3 regions of the Thermanaerovibrio acidaminovorans DSM 6589 genome follow, and region 2 is predicted to be linked to each of the others. Evidence: riboswitches for the same ligand, from Rfam matches in the RefSeq annotation. Region 2 holds a riboswitch; each other region holds the start of a gene.
The links. A riboswitch is a leader RNA that binds a small molecule or an ion and turns the genes downstream of it on or off. The one in region 2 is predicted to bind cobalamin.
Positions count from the first base shown of each region.

Region 1: it holds a riboswitch for cobalamin, as region 2 does, so the genes downstream of both, TACI_RS07895 (TonB-dependent receptor plug domain-containing protein) here and TACI_RS00100 (aconitate hydratase) in region 2, are expected to answer to the same signal.
Region 3: it holds a riboswitch for cobalamin, as region 2 does, so the genes downstream of both, TACI_RS07865 (heme/hemin ABC transporter substrate-binding protein) here and TACI_RS00100 (aconitate hydratase) in region 2, are expected to answer to the same signal.

Region 1 covers NC_013522.1:1,591,363-1,596,781, forward strand. Annotated here, with positions in the region: gene TACI_RS07880 (MotA/TolQ/ExbB proton channel family protein) at 1-39, shown strand, start outside; gene TACI_RS07885 (ExbD/TolR family protein) at 36-404, shown strand; gene TACI_RS07890 (TonB family protein) at 401-1,087, shown strand; gene TACI_RS07895 (TonB-dependent receptor plug domain-containing protein) at 1,096-2,913, opposite strand; adenosylcobalamin (AdoCbl) riboswitch at 3,046-3,183, opposite strand; gene TACI_RS07900 (TolC family protein) at 3,279-4,607, opposite strand; gene TACI_RS07905 (TetR/AcrR family transcriptional regulator) at 4,600-5,169, opposite strand; gene rpsI (30S ribosomal protein S9) at 5,290-5,419, opposite strand, start outside.
Region 2 covers NC_013522.1:20,080-25,498, reverse strand. Annotated here, with positions in the region: gene icd (isocitrate dehydrogenase (NADP(+))) at 1-373, opposite strand, end outside; gene TACI_RS00100 (aconitate hydratase) at 675-2,609, opposite strand; cobalamin riboswitch at 2,780-2,981, opposite strand; gene TACI_RS00095 (glycosyltransferase family 10 domain-containing protein) at 3,097-3,909, opposite strand; gene TACI_RS09360 (hypothetical protein) at 3,966-4,091, opposite strand; gene TACI_RS00090 (GDP-L-fucose synthase family protein) at 4,088-5,044, opposite strand; gene gmd (GDP-mannose 4,6-dehydratase) at 5,044-5,419, opposite strand, start outside.
Region 3 covers NC_013522.1:1,584,393-1,589,811, reverse strand. Annotated here, with positions in the region: gene TACI_RS07870 (ABC transporter ATP-binding protein) at 1-770, opposite strand, end outside; gene TACI_RS07865 (heme/hemin ABC transporter substrate-binding protein) at 767-1,714, opposite strand; cobalamin riboswitch at 1,726-1,855, opposite strand; gene TACI_RS07860 (heavy metal translocating P-type ATPase) at 1,869-3,743, opposite strand; gene TACI_RS07855 (ArsR/SmtB family transcription factor) at 3,727-4,062, opposite strand; tRNA gene TACI_RS07850 (tRNA-Thr) at 4,186-4,261, shown strand; tRNA gene TACI_RS07845 (tRNA-Tyr) at 4,282-4,367, shown strand; tRNA gene TACI_RS07840 (tRNA-Thr) at 4,379-4,454, shown strand; gene tuf (elongation factor Tu) at 4,597-5,419, shown strand, end outside.

The DNA.
Region 1 (5,419 bases), 280 kb from region 2:
CTCCACCGCATGAGATGTGAAGGGGGGACCCAGGGGTGAGGCGCCGGGGGCACCAGATGGACATGACCCCCATGCTGGACGTGCTCTTCATGCTGATCATCTTCTTCGTCCTCACCACCTCCTTCGCCCGGCTGGAGACCCAACGGGTGGACCTGCCCAAGGGGAGGGGGGAACGGACGGAGGTAAAGGCGGCGGTGATAACCATCACATCCAACGGGGAGATCCTCCTGGACGGGAAGCCCTCCAGCCTGGGGGAGCTGAAAGCACGCCTCCGGGGACACCCACGGGTCCTGCTGGGGGCCCACCGGGGAGTGCCCTACGGCAGGGTGGCGGAGCTCCTGTCCGCCCTCAGATCCGCAGGTGTTGAGTCCGCGGGGCTGCTGCTGGAGGGGAGCTCCAATTGAGACGTGCCCTACCCTTCCTCCTGGCCAGCCTATGGATCCACTGGGCGGTCCTGGGGATCATCACCCCGCGTTCCCACCAGCCCCCGGGGATTCACGTCATGCGCATCACCATTGAGACCGCCCCCACCGCCCCCCCTTCCGTGACACCCGGGGCGGACCCGCCCAAAGCCAAGACCGAGGCCCCGGTTAAAACCCCGGCCAAGCAGAACAGGATCCCGAGCGAACGCAATCCAAGCGCCCGAAGGGCCCCAAAGGAGGCCTCCCTGGGGGAGGCGAAGGATAGGGGGGGGACCGATCGATCCGGGGACACGGATGGCCCCGCCGGCGGCCCACCGGCGGAGGGGGCCCCGGCAGGTGAAGGGGGACTTCCATCGGGGGGTCAAGCGGAAGGCGGGGGGACCGGTGAAACCCTACCGGGTGGAACGGCGGAGGACGCCACCCTGCGGGTGAAGCCCCGGTACCCCCGGGCGGCTCGGCAGAGGGGCGAGGAGGGCACGGTGGTGATCCGCCTCACGGTCCGGGACGGGGTCCCCATCGATGCGAGGGTGGAGTCCTCCAGCGGGTCCCCCCGGCTGGACCGGGCGGCGCTGGAGGCGGCGGCCATGTGGCGCTTCAGGCCCCAGGTGAACGGGGAGGTCCGGATCCCCTTCCTCTTCAGGCTGGTGGATCCGGACCCCCGGTGAGGTGACGCCTAGATGCGGCCGCTCAGGGTCAGGTACCAGGTCCTCTCGGGCGTCACATAGCCGCTCCGGTCCACGAAGAACTCCCGGCCGAAGACGTTGCGTCCCCCCAAGGTCAGCTCCATCTCCCCCAGGGAGCGGGAAAGGTTGAGGTCCACCAGGAAGATGTCCTCCTCGGAGTAGTGGTTGGTGTTGTCCCTTATGGCCCTATCCCCGTAGAACCGGCCGGTGACGCTGGCCCTCCAGGGTCCCCGGGTCCACTCCAGGGTGGAGACCGACTTCCACCGGGGATCCCCGCTCCTGGTCCACTGACCCGAGGCCCTCTCCTCCCCGTAGGCCCAGGACAAACCCTGCCGATAGGTGAGCCCCTCGGACAGCCGCAGGACCCACTCCGCCTCCACCCCGTAGGCCCGGTAGCGCTCCAGGTTCACGTACTGGCCGATCCAAGTGATGGGATCCGACTGGTAGGCGATCCTGTCGTCCAGGTCGGTGTAGAAGAGGTTGAAGCTCCAGCCGGCGGCGGACCGGACCCCCGCCTCGTAGCTCCACCCCTTCTCGGGCCTGAGCTGGTAGTTGGGGATCCCCCAGCTCCTCATGGGCATGTAGATCTGGAAGAAGCTGGGCATCACGAAGGCCCTGCCGGCGGACAGGTACCACAGCCTGCCGGAGGGGTCCTCGTAGGAGAGGGACACCTTTGGGTTCAGCTCCGAGTAGTCGTCCCCCCTCTCAACGTCCCAGCGCTCGTAACGGAGCCCCAGAAGGCCCGTCAGTTCCCCCAGGGGGAAGCTGGTCTCCCCGTACAAGGAGAGCCCATCCCTCTTGAGGTCGTAGGGATCGTTGTTGCCAAAGGGGTTCTCGAAGTTCCTGCTGTCGGAGCTGTCCCGACGGAGCTCGATCCCGTAGGCCAGGAGGTTTGAGCCCCACTTGCCCCGCCCGTCCAGGGCGAGCCCCAGGTTGCTGTCCTGGTACTCACTCCTGCCGGAGGAGTCGAAGACCCGCTTGAAGTTGCTGCCGTAGTAGGCCTTGAGGGACAGGTCCCCTGGAACCGGTAGCTCCAGCACGTAGCGGCCGTAGTCGTTCTCCTGCCGGTTCAGGTCCCCGTCGTAGGTCCAGCGGGAGGAGTAGTCCCCCAGGCTGGCCTTGAAGGTCCACCCGTCCCCCTTCAGGTCCAGGCCGTAGTGGTTCGCCCGGTAGTCGTCGGACCGGTCGTAGAGGCCGTTGGTCCGCCTCCTGATCCGGCGCTGGCCCTCCTCCTCTCGGGAGTAGCGGACCGTGGCGGTAACCCTATCTCCTCCGGAGGCCCAGACGGTGCCGGAGAGGTACCCGTCGGATCCGCCGGTCAGGGAGAAGCCCGCCGGGGCGGCCCCCTTTCGAGTCACCACGTTTATGACCCCTCCAAGGCCGTGGGAACCGTAGAGGGCGGAGGAGGCGCCCTTTAGGACCTCCACCCGCTCGATGGAGCTCAAGGGGACGGTCCTGAGGTCGAAGGGGGCCCCCAGCACCGCCCCGGTGCCGTAACTGGAGGTCATGAAGGGGACCCCGTCCACCAGGAGTAGCACCTCGGTGGTCATCCCCCGGACGGATATGCCCTTGGACTGGGCCATCCCAGCCCCGCTGACCAGGCCGTTCACCCCGGGTAGCAGGTCCAGCACCTCCTGCAGGTTCCTTGCCCCGCTTCGCCGGATGTCGTCGGAGGTTACCCGATGAACCATGGCGGGCAGGTCCTCCATGGAGCTCACCCGGGAGCCCAGGACCTCCACCACCGGCTCGTCGGCCCCGAAGGCGGGCCCCCCCAAGGCGGCCAACCCCAAGACAACGAACAGCCACAAGGATCTCCTAGATGTACGCACAGAAACTCCCTCCCCGTTGGATTATGATCTCCAAGGGCCGGTGTAGAGATCTCCCCCCCTTCCTCAAAAAACTTCCGGGCCCGCCGCTCTGGAGGGCCCGGACAGACCACCATGCGGCCCCCCCGCCCTCGAAGGGGGGCCGCATCCAGGACCTGGGGCCAGTGTCGGGCTCGGACTCAAAGTCCACACCGTAGCGGGGCTGCGCCGGATTCCCACCGGTCTTCCTGGGCTCCCAGACCCAATTCGTCCCCGGACCGCTCCGGGGACGTGGCATCTGGCACGGAACTATAGCACAATATGAGACCAACACAAAGGCCCCCGGGGGGACCCCCGGGGGCGGGTGGTCAGTTTCTCAACACCATCCCCCACCCCTCCTCGCCAAGGGCGTAGCGAAGCGCCGCCTGGGCGGAGAGGAGGTCGTACCGGGCGTCCACCAGGTCGTTCATGGCCTGCTCCAGCCGCACCCGGGCGTCCAAGACGTCCAGGTTGGTGCCCACCCGGGCATCATAGCGGCGCTCCGCTATCCGGTGGTCCTCCTCCGCCTGCTTGAGCCCCACATCCGCCGCCGCCAGCCTCTCCCGGGCCTCCTTGAGCCGCTCGAAGGCGTCCACCGCCTCCTGCCTTATCTGCAGCTCCATGTCGCCGAACCGCCCAAGGAGCGCCTCCGCCTGGGCCCGGGCCTGATCCGCCCTGGCCCTCACCTCCCCGAAGTCCAACATCCGCCACTGAAGGGTCAGCGACAGCAGGTAGTCCTCCTTCTCGCTGGGGAAGAAATCGGGCCCCACCCGGTAGGCCTCCCCCTTGAACAGAAGCTGGGGCCTCCCCTGCCCATCCGCCGCCCCAGCCAGGGCCAGGGCCTGCCGACGGTACATGTCCAGGGACCTCAGCTCCCGCCGGGACCGAAGGGCTATCCCCTGGACGTCAACCCCCTGGGGAATCGCCAAATCCCCCGCCTCCACCACCAGCTCCCGGTCCCGGGGCACCACGAACCCGCAGGCCCGGTCCAGCATGGCGTAGGCCCTCTCCACCGCCCCATTGGCCCTTATGAGGTTGACCTTTGCGTTGGACAGGGCCACCTGGGCCCTCAAGAGCTCCGCCCGGGGCACCATCCCCACCGAGTAGAAGGCCTTCACCCTCTCCAGGTAACGCTCGGACAGCTCCACCACCCGGGACGCCACCTGTACCCTCCCCTTGGCCCGAAGGACCCCGTAGAGGGCGGACCTCAGCTGGAAGAGAACCCCCTCCCGGCCCCGCTCCTCCTCCGCCCGGGCGGCCTCCATGGCCGCCTCCGCAGCCCGCACCTGATATGTCAGGGTGCCCCCCGAGTAGAGCACCTGGGTCAGCGCCAACGCGGCCCGGTAGGTCTCCTCGTAGCCGGTCACCGCGTACCCCACTGGCTTGTCCAGGGGATCGTAGACCCGGGCCTTGGGAGGCTCCTTGGCCTTGGAACCGTAGAGCACCAGGTCCAGCTTGGGAGCCAGCCCCGCCCGGGCCTGCTCCAGCGCCGCCTCCTTGCCCCTCACCGAGGCACGGAGGGCCTTGAGGACCGGGTGGACCTCCAGGGCCCTGCTCTCCAGCTCCCCAAGGCTAAGGGGGGCCTCCGCCCCCGCCGCCGACGGAAACCACACCAGCGCCACCAGGAGAAGACACAGGGGCCAACGGAGCCTAGCCACGGTCCGCCCCCCCCACCAGGGCCCCACAGCCCCGCCTCCAAAGCCCAAGGGCCGAATCCAGGTCAAGCCAGATCCCCACGTTGAACATGATCCCGTCGAAGAAGACGCAGAGCAGGTCCTCCAGCCCCCGGTCCGCCAGGTCCAGCCGGGCCCGGCTGAGCCGGTCCCGCATGTCCTCCTTGACCCGCATGCGAAGGGCCTCCGCCAGGTCCACCATCCCCTGGACCCCCCTGTGGGCGGACAGCACCAGCTCGAACCACAAGGGCAGCGAACAACCATCCTGGAAGAGACGGCGGATCAGCCCCTCCCCATCGGCGTGTATTACATCCACCACGTCCAGCCCCGACTCCGGCGTCTCCCCGAAGTGGCTCACGATCCTCTCCACCTCGTCCTCCATCACCCGCCGGAACAGATCGAACTTGCTTTGAAAGTGCCAGTAGAAGGCCCCCTTGCTCACCCCGGCGGACTTGACTATGGCGTCCACGCTGGCCCCGTCGTACCCCCTCCGGGCGAAGATCTCCCTGGCACTCGAGACTATGGCCCGCTTGGCATCGGAACTCAAACCTCAACCCACCTCCCAATCACCTTGAACCCACCGAATGGTCTCAAAGACCGACCGGTCTGTCAAGAGATCCAACTAAGAAAGGGGACCCTGAGGGTCCCCCGAAGCGGCTCGAAAGGGTTAACGCTTGGAGTACTGGAAGCGGGCCCGAGCTCCGGCCTGACCGAACTTCTTCCTCTCCACCATCCTGGGGTCCCGGGTTAGCAACCCCGCCTTCTTCAGCGCCGGACGGGCCTGGGGGTTCATCTTC
Region 2 (5,419 bases):
CCTGCCTGAACGCCACGTTCAGGCTCCTGAAGCCGCCTCCAACCGGGGTGGTGAGGGGACCCTTTATGGCCACCCGGAAGTAGCGCACCGCGTTGAAGGAGTCCTCGGGGATCGCGGTGCCGAACATGTCCATGGCCTTCTGACCCGCGTAGATCTCCCACCAGTGGAGCCTCCTCCTGCCCCCGTAGGCCTTCCTCACCGCCTGGTCCAGCACCATCCTCATGGCGGGGGTTATGTCCACCCCGATGCCGTCCCCCTCCACGTAGGGGATCACCGGCTCGTCCGGCACCTGAAGGCGGCCACCATCGAAGAGGATCCTCTCCCCGCTCTCGGGGGCCTTGTAGATCTTGAGCTCCAGTCCCTCAAACCTCATCACACCTGCTCCCTCCCTTTCCTTCGGGGCCAAGGCCCCGCTATGGGATCCGAAGTCACCCCGTCCGCGGCCAACGGATCCGGGCAACCCATGTAGCCCGCGTAGCCCTCATCAAGAGGCAAAACGTGGCGGTAGTTAAAAAAAAGCCCCGGGGTGCGGAAGCGGAGGCGCTACTGCCGTTCGGTACCTTTTGGCCGTCTCCGGAAGGGGAGCAAACTGGGCAAGGGTTTACGTCTTCCGAGAGGGCCGCCCCCGGGGAACCTTTTTCTTTGCTTCGCTTTACCGAATTATCATAATTGCCCTATCGTCGGGCCTTAACGTAGTTGAGCCTGCCGCCGGCCATTATCACATTGAGGTCCTCCTCCCCCACCGGGGTGGTGCAGGGCACCTGGATGCCCTTGGTGACGTCGGTAACCCGGAAGACCGATCCGGCCCGCACCTCATCGGTGGCCAGCTCCAACCGGTCCCCCTGGTCTATCCGGTCGTAGTCCGCCGGATCCTGGAAGACCAGGGGCAGGATACCGAAGTTCACCAGGTTGGCCAGGTGGATCCGGGCGAAGCTCTTCACCAGCACCGCCTTCACCCCCAGGTAGCGGGGGGCCAGGGCAGCGTGCTCCCGGCTGGAACCCTGTCCGTAGTTGGCGCCCCCCACAACGAAGCCACCGCCGGAGGCCAGGGCCCTCTCGGGGAAGGTGCCGTCCACCACCTGGAAAACGTGTTTTGATATGGCCGGGACGTTGCTCCTCAGGGGCAGGACCTTGGCCCCCGCGGGCATTATGTGATCGGTGGTTATATCGTCCCCAACCTTCAGAAGCACCAGGCCGCAGACCATTTCCCCCAGGGGCTCCATGGCGGGCAAGGGCGCTATGTTTGGCCCCCGGCGGATCTGGATCGAAGATCCGTCCTCGGGGGGGAACACGAACCGCCGGTCGTCCACGTGGAACCTCTCGGGCTGGACGAAGACGAAGGGCTTAAGACCCCGGCGCTGGGCGAAGTCCCTTGGATCCGTCAGTCTCCCCTCCACAGCGGAGGCGGCGGCAGTTTCGGGACTAACCAGACAAACCTTACCCGTCTTATGGCCGCAGCGGCCCAGGAAGTTGCGGTTTATGGTCCTCAGGGAGACCCCCTCGGTGGGGGGAGCGAAGCCCATGCCTATGCAGGCCCCACAGCTCACCTCCAGGATCCTGACCCCGGCGGAGAGGATCCTCTCCAGGGCGCCGGAGGCGGCTATGTGGTGCAGCACCTGGCGGCTCCCGGGGGATACGCCCGCGTCCACCTCCGGGTGCGCCGGCCCGTCCCCCAGGATGTGGGCCACCGACTCCAGGTCCCGGAGGGAGGAGTTGGTGCAGGAGCCGAACATGACCTGCTGGATCTCCATCCCCGCCACCTCCCTCACGGGGACCACGTTGTCCGGCTGGTGGGGCAGCGCCACCAGGGGCTCCACTCGGGACAGGTCTATCTCTATCTCCTGGTCGTAGACCCCGTCCGGGTCCGCCTCCAAGGGCACGAAGGCCTCCTCCCTGCCCTGAGCGGCCAGCCAACGGCGGGTAACCTGGTCACTGGGGAAGATGGAGGAGGTGGCCCCCGTCTCGGCCCCCATGTTGGCCATGGTGGCCCGCTCTGGCACCGACAGGGTCTCAACACCGGGACCGCAGTACTCCAGCACCTTGCCAACCCCGCCCTTGACCCCTATGCGGCGCAGCACCTCCAGGATCACGTCCTTGGCGGAGACGAAGGGGCCAAGACGGCCGGTCAGGTGCACCTTTACTATCCTAGGGTAGTTGACGTAGAAGGGCTCCCCCGCCATTGCCAAGGCCACGTCCATGCCCCCCGCTCCGATGGCCAGCATCCCCACCCCGCCGGAGGTGGGGGTGTGAGAGTCGCTGCCCAGGAGAGTCCTGCCCGGAACCGCGAAGCGCTCCACGTGAAGCTGGTGACAGATGCCGTTGCCCGGGGGGGAGAAGACTATCCCGTATTTCTTGGCCACGTCCATCAGGTACCGATGGTCATCCGGGTTCTTGAAATCCTCCTGGATCATGTTGTGATCCACGTAGCTAACCGAGAGCTCCGTCCTCACCCGCTCCACTCCTATGGCCTCGAATTGGAGATACGTCATGGTACCGGTGGCATCCTGGGTGAGGGTCTGGTCAATCCTGATACCTACCCTCTCCCCCCTCTCAGGCCTTCCCTCAACCACGTGAGGGTTCAAGATCTTCTCGGTTAGCGTGAGTCCCACGGTCAACAGCTCCTTTCTTTAGATAGATAAGCAAAGCTACCGCATCAAAAAAAATGGACCTCCGCTTCCGCGAAGATCCAACTATCCGTGCAATGCCACAAGGAGGGTACGAAGGACCCAGCCCACCCTGATGGCGTCACCCCGGTAGAACGTCCGATCTCCGCGGACTTCTCCCGCCGCTGCCCCGGGCCGGTCTCCTGGCTCACCCTCATCCCCTAACGGGCCCCTTCCCAGGGATCCAAATCCCCAGTGGATAACGCTCGCAGAGTCAGGCTTACAGTGGCGGGTCCGCGCCGGACTTTCACCGGCTTCCCGTTCACCCGAAGCAGTTCAAGTTTTTTAAATACCGGGACCCTAGATCCCTTGGGGGGAATTCTCCATGCTCAACGACAATTTGTCAAGCGGAGACTGTAAAATACATATTTTTCAGTAAATTAGCATCCCTCTTCGGCGCTGTCGATGAAAGGGTTGCGGGATTCCAGACCCTTCATCTCATATCGCACTCGGCGCCCATCATTCGCTTTATCCCTAACCTGATCCGCCGTATACGCCCCCTGATGGAGAAGAGTTCCTCGGGCCTCAGCGTCACTCGCCTGGTCTCCCCCGCATCAAGGGATCTAATCAGCTTAGCCATTGTAGGGAAGAAGTTGTACCTCTCGAGAATCAGCTCCCTGCACAGCCGAAGCAACGGAACAGCCTTGGAGTAGGCATCGCTTTGAATGATCTCCCGAATGGCATTCACGGCCCCCTCCGGATCATCTATGTCTATCCGGGCGAAGGAACCCTCAGGGAAGTACTCCTCCAGGTTGGGACAGCCCCAGTAGATTGGGAAAGCCCCCCCCAGGTATGCATCCGCCAGCTTCTCGGACCAATAGTGCGGGCATGACGAGTTTTCCAGCACCACGTGGTACCTGTAGGGCCTAATGGCATCCCTTTTGCAGGAAACCTCCCGGGCCCGGCCCCGGCCGAAGAGATCGAGCCCATCGATTCCAGCCCCCCCAAGGAGCTCCACGAACCGGTTCCTACGGCGGTGACAATCCCGGCTCCGCTTGGCGGAGCATATAACGGAGGCCAAACGTTCCTTACACGAAAATGGATCGTCCGCAACAAGGGAGTCGTAGCTCTCCAGGAACCTGTCGTCTCCCTCTCCGGACACGTTCCTTCCGTAGTGCCACGGAAGACACTGTTGCCCCAGGATCAACCCTCCATGGTCCATGGCATGACACGTGAGAACTCGGGCAAACTGTCTGGTGTACCTTGGGTCGTAGGACTTTATAGCCGGAGGCTCAAAGGTTACCAAAACCACCCTCTCGCCGGGACAGACGGTACTCTGGACCTCTCTAACGCCCTCGAAGACTATCCATCCGCCCGATCCACCTCCTGGTCCACCAGGAACTCGACCCCATCCCAGACTCCGCTACCGGATGGGCTCTGCAACTTCAGAGGCCAATGGGGAAAGGCGGTGCTTACCCTTATCCTCATCCGGCATACCCCCTGGCATCCCGCCAGTTATCCAGGAACCACCTATAGGTGGAGCGAATTCCCTCCTCAAGCCCTATTGAGGGGCTCCAACCCATGGATCTTATCTTGGAAACGTCCAGAAGCTTCCTCGGTGTTCCGTCCGGCTTGCTGGAATCCCAGACAACCCGCCCTCGAAAACCCACCACGTTCCTTACCATATCGGCCAACTCCGCTATGGTAACATCGGTACCGGTCCCAACGTTGATCGGCTCATAGCCTCGATAGTTCTCCAGAAGGAACACGCTCGCACATGCAAGGTCATCCACATGTAGGAACTCCCTGCGGGGGCTCCCGGTTCCCCAGAGGACCACCTGTTCCGCTCCCCTTGCCTTGGCCTCGTGAAACTTGCGGATCATGGCGGGCAAAACGTGGGACGTCTCCAGATGGAAGTTATCACCAGGACCATACAGGTTTGACGGCATGACGGATATATAGGACACGCCATACTGGCGGCTGTAGGCCTCGCACATCTTAAGCCCCGCTATCTTGGCCACCGCATAGGCCTCGTTCGTGGCTTCCAGTGGCCCGCTCAGAAGGTAATCCTCCCGGATCGGCTGCGGACATAGCTTGGGGTATATGCAGGAACTCCCGAGGAACAGAAGCAACCCAACCCCAGCTCCAAAGGCCTCCCGGATAACGTTCACCTCTATGGCCAGATTCTCACCTATGAAATCCGCGGGATATTTGGCGTTGGCCATTATCCCACCCACCTTGGCTGCACATAGGAACACGCAACCGGGACGAACTCGCCGCATGAAGGATCTTACCGCCGCCTGATCCGTAAGATCCAGCTCAGACCTATCAGCGGTTATAACATCCTCTCTGCCCAGAGACGATAGGCGCCTAATAACCGCAGATCCCACAAGACCCCTATGCCCCGCAACGAAAATTGGGCCCGGAACGTCGAAGGCCATCACAACGCCCCCTCCATGGGGGGATGCACGGGATAACCGGACCTGGAGCAAAGCCTCTCCCGCTCGGCTAACATTAGATCGTAAGACACCATCTCATCCACCAGCTCCTCCGGGGTCACGGTGGGTTCCCAGCCCAGCGTCTCACGGGCCTTGGTGTAATCACCCAGGAGCACGTCCACCTCGGTGGGGCGGAAGTATCTTGGATCCACTTCCACCAACACCCGGCCGGTATCGGCGTCGATCCCCTTCTCCTCCACCCCGCTGCCAATCCACTTTAACGATATGCCAACCTTAGAGAACGCCAACTCGGCAAACTCCCTCACGGTGTGACAGCGTCCGGTGGCTATCACGTAGTCCCCCGGCTCGTGGTGTTGA
Region 3 (5,419 bases), 280 kb from region 2:
ATCAGTTCCTGGGGCATGATGCATCCCCCCTGGGGATCCGAGATCCGCCGGAAACGGACCTGGAACACGGAGGACAGCTCCTCAGGGCCCAGGTCCTCGGGTGAGCGGTCCAGAACCACCCGTCCCTCCCTCAGGGCCACCACCCGGGTGGCCCACCTAAGCGCCAGGTTGACGTCGTGGGTGGCCATGATCATCCCCCGATCCTCCCCTCGGGACCTAAGGTCCAGTAGAAGCCTGAGCACCTCGCACTGGTGTCGGTAGTCCAGGGAGGCGGTGGGCTCGTCCAGCACGAGGCACCGGGTATCCTGGGCCAGCGCGGCGGCTATGAGGGCCCGCTGGGCCTCCCCGCCGCTCAGGCTCCCCATGGGCACGTCCCGGAGCTCCCAGAGGTCCACCGCCTCCAGGGCGGACCTTATGAGGGCCATCTCCTGGCAGCCCACCCCGTCGAAGGAGCCCTGCCAGGGGTAGCGGGAGAGGATGGCCAGCTCGAGGGGGGTGACCGGGGGGCGCCCCTCTGATGGCTGGGGCACCAGGGCGATGATCCGGCCCACCTGCCGGGGCGACAGTTCCGACAGGGGCCTCCGGTCCAGGGCCACCCGCCCCCGGTGGGGTACCATCCCCATGATGGCCTTGAGGAGGGTGCTCTTTCCCGCCCCGTTGGGGCCTATCACCGCCAGGGCCTCCCGGGGCCTAAGGTCCAGGTTCACGTCCCGGAGGATGGTCCTTCCCCCCATCTGGACCGTCAGGTCCCTCACGGAGACGATGCTCATCGGGACGCCTCCCGGGTGGCCCGCTGGAAGGCGTCGATCACCACGGGTACCCTGGGCCCGGGCCGGAGGTAAACGGTGCCCTCCAGTACCTGGAGCTTGAAAGTGGAGTTGGGGAACGACCGGCGCCACTTGCGGCGGATCTCGTTCAGGTCGAACAGCTCGTCCCGGTTGAGCCTTGAGGAGGAGTGGTAGAAGTTCCTGTCCCCCACCAGGTCTATCACCACCTGGGGTCTCATGGCTAGGAGCCCCTCGGCGAAGACCATGGGGTAGGGGGGTGATGAGGGGGGAAGGCAGTTCTCTCCCCCCGCCAGCCTCACCAGCTCCCCGTAGAAGCTCCTGGGCCCAGCGGCGTAGAAGGAGGTTATGCGCCCCGCCTCCATCTCCCGGGAGACGCAGACCAGCACCCGGGGGCGCTTCCCCTTGGTTCTGGAGGATATGGCCCTTATCTGGGACTCGGTTCGCCTGGCTAGGGCCTGCCCCCGGTCCGGCACGCCGCAGGCCCTCCCCAGGGCCCGCATGGAGTCCAGCACCTGGGCAACGCTGTCCTGGCGCAGCATGATCCACCGGATCCCTGCCCGGGTGAGCTGCTGGGTCATTGGGGAGTGGATGTCCTGGAGCACCACCAGGTCCGCCCCCATGGATATCAGGGCCTCGATGCTCACGTCCGCGAAGCCCCCCACCTTGGGCTTCGATAGGGCCTCCCGGGGGTGGTCGCAGAAGGTGGTGACCGCCGCGACCCGGTCCCCGAGTCCCATGGCGAAGAGCATCTCGGTCCCCGCCGGGGAGAGGGACACGATCCGTTTGGGGGATGGGAGGGCGTCGGAAGTAGACGGGGAGATCAGGAGGAGCGCCGCCAGCAGGAGGATGGGCCAGCCAGCGAAGGAATAAAGGGGACCGCCGGTCCCCTTGGAAGACGAACGTGAAAAGCTATCCGGATGATACATGCCCTCGCACAACATCCTTCCCGGCCCCGTCGGGTTTTCTGGCTTGGACGTAAGGTCCTCACAGTAGCGGGGCTGCCCCGGACTTTCACCGGAGTTGCCCCGAGGGGGCCCAGTTTGTTTACCGGGTGGATTATAGGTTCTTTGTATGGGGGGGTCAACGGACCGACCGGAGGACCCGGCAGGAGTTCAGCGTGGCCAGCAGGGCCACCCCCACGTCGGCGAAGACCGCCTCCCACATGTTGGCCGCCCCCAGGGTGCCCAGGATCAGCACCGCCGCCTTTACCGAGAGGGCCATGGCGATGTTCTGTCCCACCACCCGGCGGCTCATCCTGGCTACGGTCACCGCTTCCGCCACCGGGGAGAGCCGGTCCGACAGGAGGACCCCGTCGGAGGCCTCCACGGTCACGTCCGCTCCCAGGCCCCCCACGGCGATCCCCACGTGGGAGGCGGCCATAACCGCCGCGTCGTTGATCCCGTCCCCCACGAAGAGGCTGAAGGGGCGGGCCTTGAGCACCTCCACCTTGTCGGCGGGGAGCAGGTCCCCCAGGCGGATGTCCAGGGGGAGCTGGCCGGTGAGCTCCTCCACCCGGTGGGGCCTGTCCCCGGAGATGACCCCCAGGGGGTTGAGCCCCAGCCGGCGGAGGGAGTCCAGGGCGGTTTGGGCGTCCTCCCTCAGCTGATCCCCCAGCTGGATGGAACCCAGGTACCTCAGGTTCTCCGCCACGTGGACCGCGCCGGACTCCAGAGCCTCCTCCGGGGCTTCAACCCCCCTGGACTCCATGAGGCGCCGGTTGCCCACCAGGATGGAGGAGCCATCCACGGTGGCCTCCACCCCCATGCCTGGCAGCTCCTTGGTGTCCTCCGGGGAGAGGTGGGACCCCTGGGCGGCGATGGCCCGGGCGGCCGGGTGGTTGGATCCCATCTCCGCCGCGGCGGCGAGGTTCATCAGCCGGGCGGGGTCCACCCCCGGGGCGGGGGTCACTTTCAGCACCCGCAGGGTCCCCTTGGTGAGGGTCCCGGTCTTGTCCAGGAAGGCGCTTCGGACCTGCCATAGCCTTTCCAGCGCGTCCCCTCCCTTGAGGAGGAGCCCCCGGCGGGCGGAGGCGCCTAGCCCCGCCAGGACCGCCAGGGGGACGGAGATCATGAGGGCGCAGGGGCAGGAGACCACCAGGAAGACCAGCCCCCGGTAGGCCCACTGCCTGAAGCTGCCCATACCGAGGGCGGGTGGGACGGTGGAAATGAGGGCCGCCAGGATCATGACCGCCGGGGTGTAGCGGCGGGCGAAGGCGGATATGAACCGCTCGGTCCTGGTGCGGCTCCCCTCCTGTTGGGCCAGCAGCTGGAGTCCCCGGGCCATGGCGGACTGGTCGAAGGGGCGGGTCACCCGGATCTTCAGGTGCCCGTCCAGGTTCATGGTCCCCGCCTGGACCGGGTCCCCCTCCGCCACGTCCACCGGTAGCCCCTCGCCGGTGAGGGATGAGGTGTCCACCGATGCCCTGCCCTGGGTGACCTGTCCGTCCAGGGGGATCATCTCCCCGGGCCTCACGATGATCGTGGATCCGGTCTCCACCTGGTCGGGGGGGATGTCCGCCTCCCCCTGGGGGGTCATGAGGTGAGCCATCTTGGGCCTCAGGTCCATGGCGGCCTCTATGGCTCGCCGGGACCTCTCGGCGGTCATGTCCTGGAGCAGTTCCCCCGCCTCGTAGAAGAGCATCACCGCCGCCCCTTCGGCCAGTTCCCCTATGGCGATGGCCCCCAGGGTGGCGATGGACATGAGGGAGAACTCGTTGAACAGGTCCCCCTTGAGGGCGTTCCTCAGGGCGGAGGCCATCACGTTGGTCCCCAGGATGAGGTAGGCGGCGATGAGGCCCAGGGGTCTTATGTGGTTGGGAAGGAGCAGGGACCCCGCCAGGGCGGCGGCCCCCAGGACGAGTCGCAGTCCCCTTGGGATTCGGGTGGTTCCGTGGTGGTCGTGGTGGTGTTCGTCGGCGCAGCACCGGCAGGACCGGCATTCAGCGGTCTGGCTCATTTTTGTTCTCCCTTCCCATGGATGTGTGGCTCACGTGTTGGAGGGCCTGGTCGAAGATGGCCTTAACGTGTTGGTCGTCCAGGCCGTAGATGGCGTTCCGTCCCTGTCGTGTGACCCGGACCAGCCGGGCGGACTTGAGGATCCTCAGTTGGTGGGACACCGCCGACTGGCTCATGCGAAGCCGCTCCGCCAGGTGGGAGACGCACATGTCCGACTGGGCCAGGCACCAGAGGATCCTGACCCGGGTTGTATCTCCGAAGACCCTGAATAGTTCCGCCAGGTCGTACAGGAGCTGATTGTCCCCGTCTAGGTCTGCCACTTTCTCGCCCCCTTAAGCATGAATGATTGTTCAAGTGAGCATATATCACAATTTTTTGGTCCTGGCAAGGGGGCGGGGGTGGTTGACAGGCGGGCGGAGGCTGGTATAATTCCAGTTCGTAACGCCGGTGTAGCTCAGTTGGCAGAGCGGCTGACTTGTAATCAGCAGGTCGGGGGTTCGATCCCTCTCACCGGCTCCAGAGCAACCAAGCTACCACGTGGTGGGATGGCCGAGTGGTCAAAGGCAGCAGACTGTAAATCTGCCGGCTAGCGCCTACGTAGGTTCAAATCCTACTCCCACCACCATTTCCTTCGGTGCCGACTTAGCTCAGCAGGTAGAGCACATCCATGGTAAGGATGGGGTCTCCGGTTCGAGTCCGGAAGTCGGCTCCAGGCTTTTGAAGAGATCCGGGCTTGAAGTCCCGGGTCTCTTTTGGTATGGTTGAGCTTATGGTAGAATCGCCGCGGACGGAGTCTGCCGTCGGGCTGTCCTCTTCGGGGGAAAACAAAAGCATACCAGGGAGGTATGGGTAAGATGGCGAAGGAGAAGTTTACCAGGTCTAAGCCGCACCTGAACATAGGTACCATAGGTCACATAGACCACGGCAAGACCACGTTGACGGCGGCGATCACCAAGACGCTGTCGAAGAAGGGATACGCGGACTTCACGCCCTTTGATCAGATAGACAAGGCGCCGGAGGAGCGTGAGCGTGGGATAACCATCAACATAGCCCACGTGGAGTACCAGACGGACAACCGTCACTACGCGCACATTGACTGCCCGGGGCACGCGGACTACATCAAGAACATGATCACCGGTGCGGCTCAGATGGACGGTGCGATCCTGGTGGTGTCCGCTGCGGACGGTCCCATGCCCCAGACCCGTGAGCACGTGCTTTTGGCCCGTCAGGTGAACGTGCCCGCGCTGGTGGTGTTCATGAACAAGTGCGACATGGTGGACGATCCGGAGCTTCTGGATCTGGTGGAGATGGAGATCCGGGACCTGCTGAGCAAGTACAGCTTCCCTGGCGACGAGGTTCCCATCATTCGCGGTTCCGCGCTGAAGGCTCTTGAGGCGGATGGCGAGGACGAGTGGACCGACAAGATCTGGGAGCTCATGAAGGCCTGTGACGAGTACATTCCCACCCCTGTTCGGGAGACCGACAAGCCGTTCTTGATGCCCATCGAGGACGTGTTTACCATAACCGGTCGTGGCACGGTTGTGACCGGTCGTGTGGAGCGCGGTGTCATCAAGGCGGGAGACGAGGTTGAGATAGTGGGGATGAGGGACACCCAGAAGACGGTGGCCACCAGCCTTGAGATGTTCCGTAAGATATTGGACGACGCGGTGGCGGGAG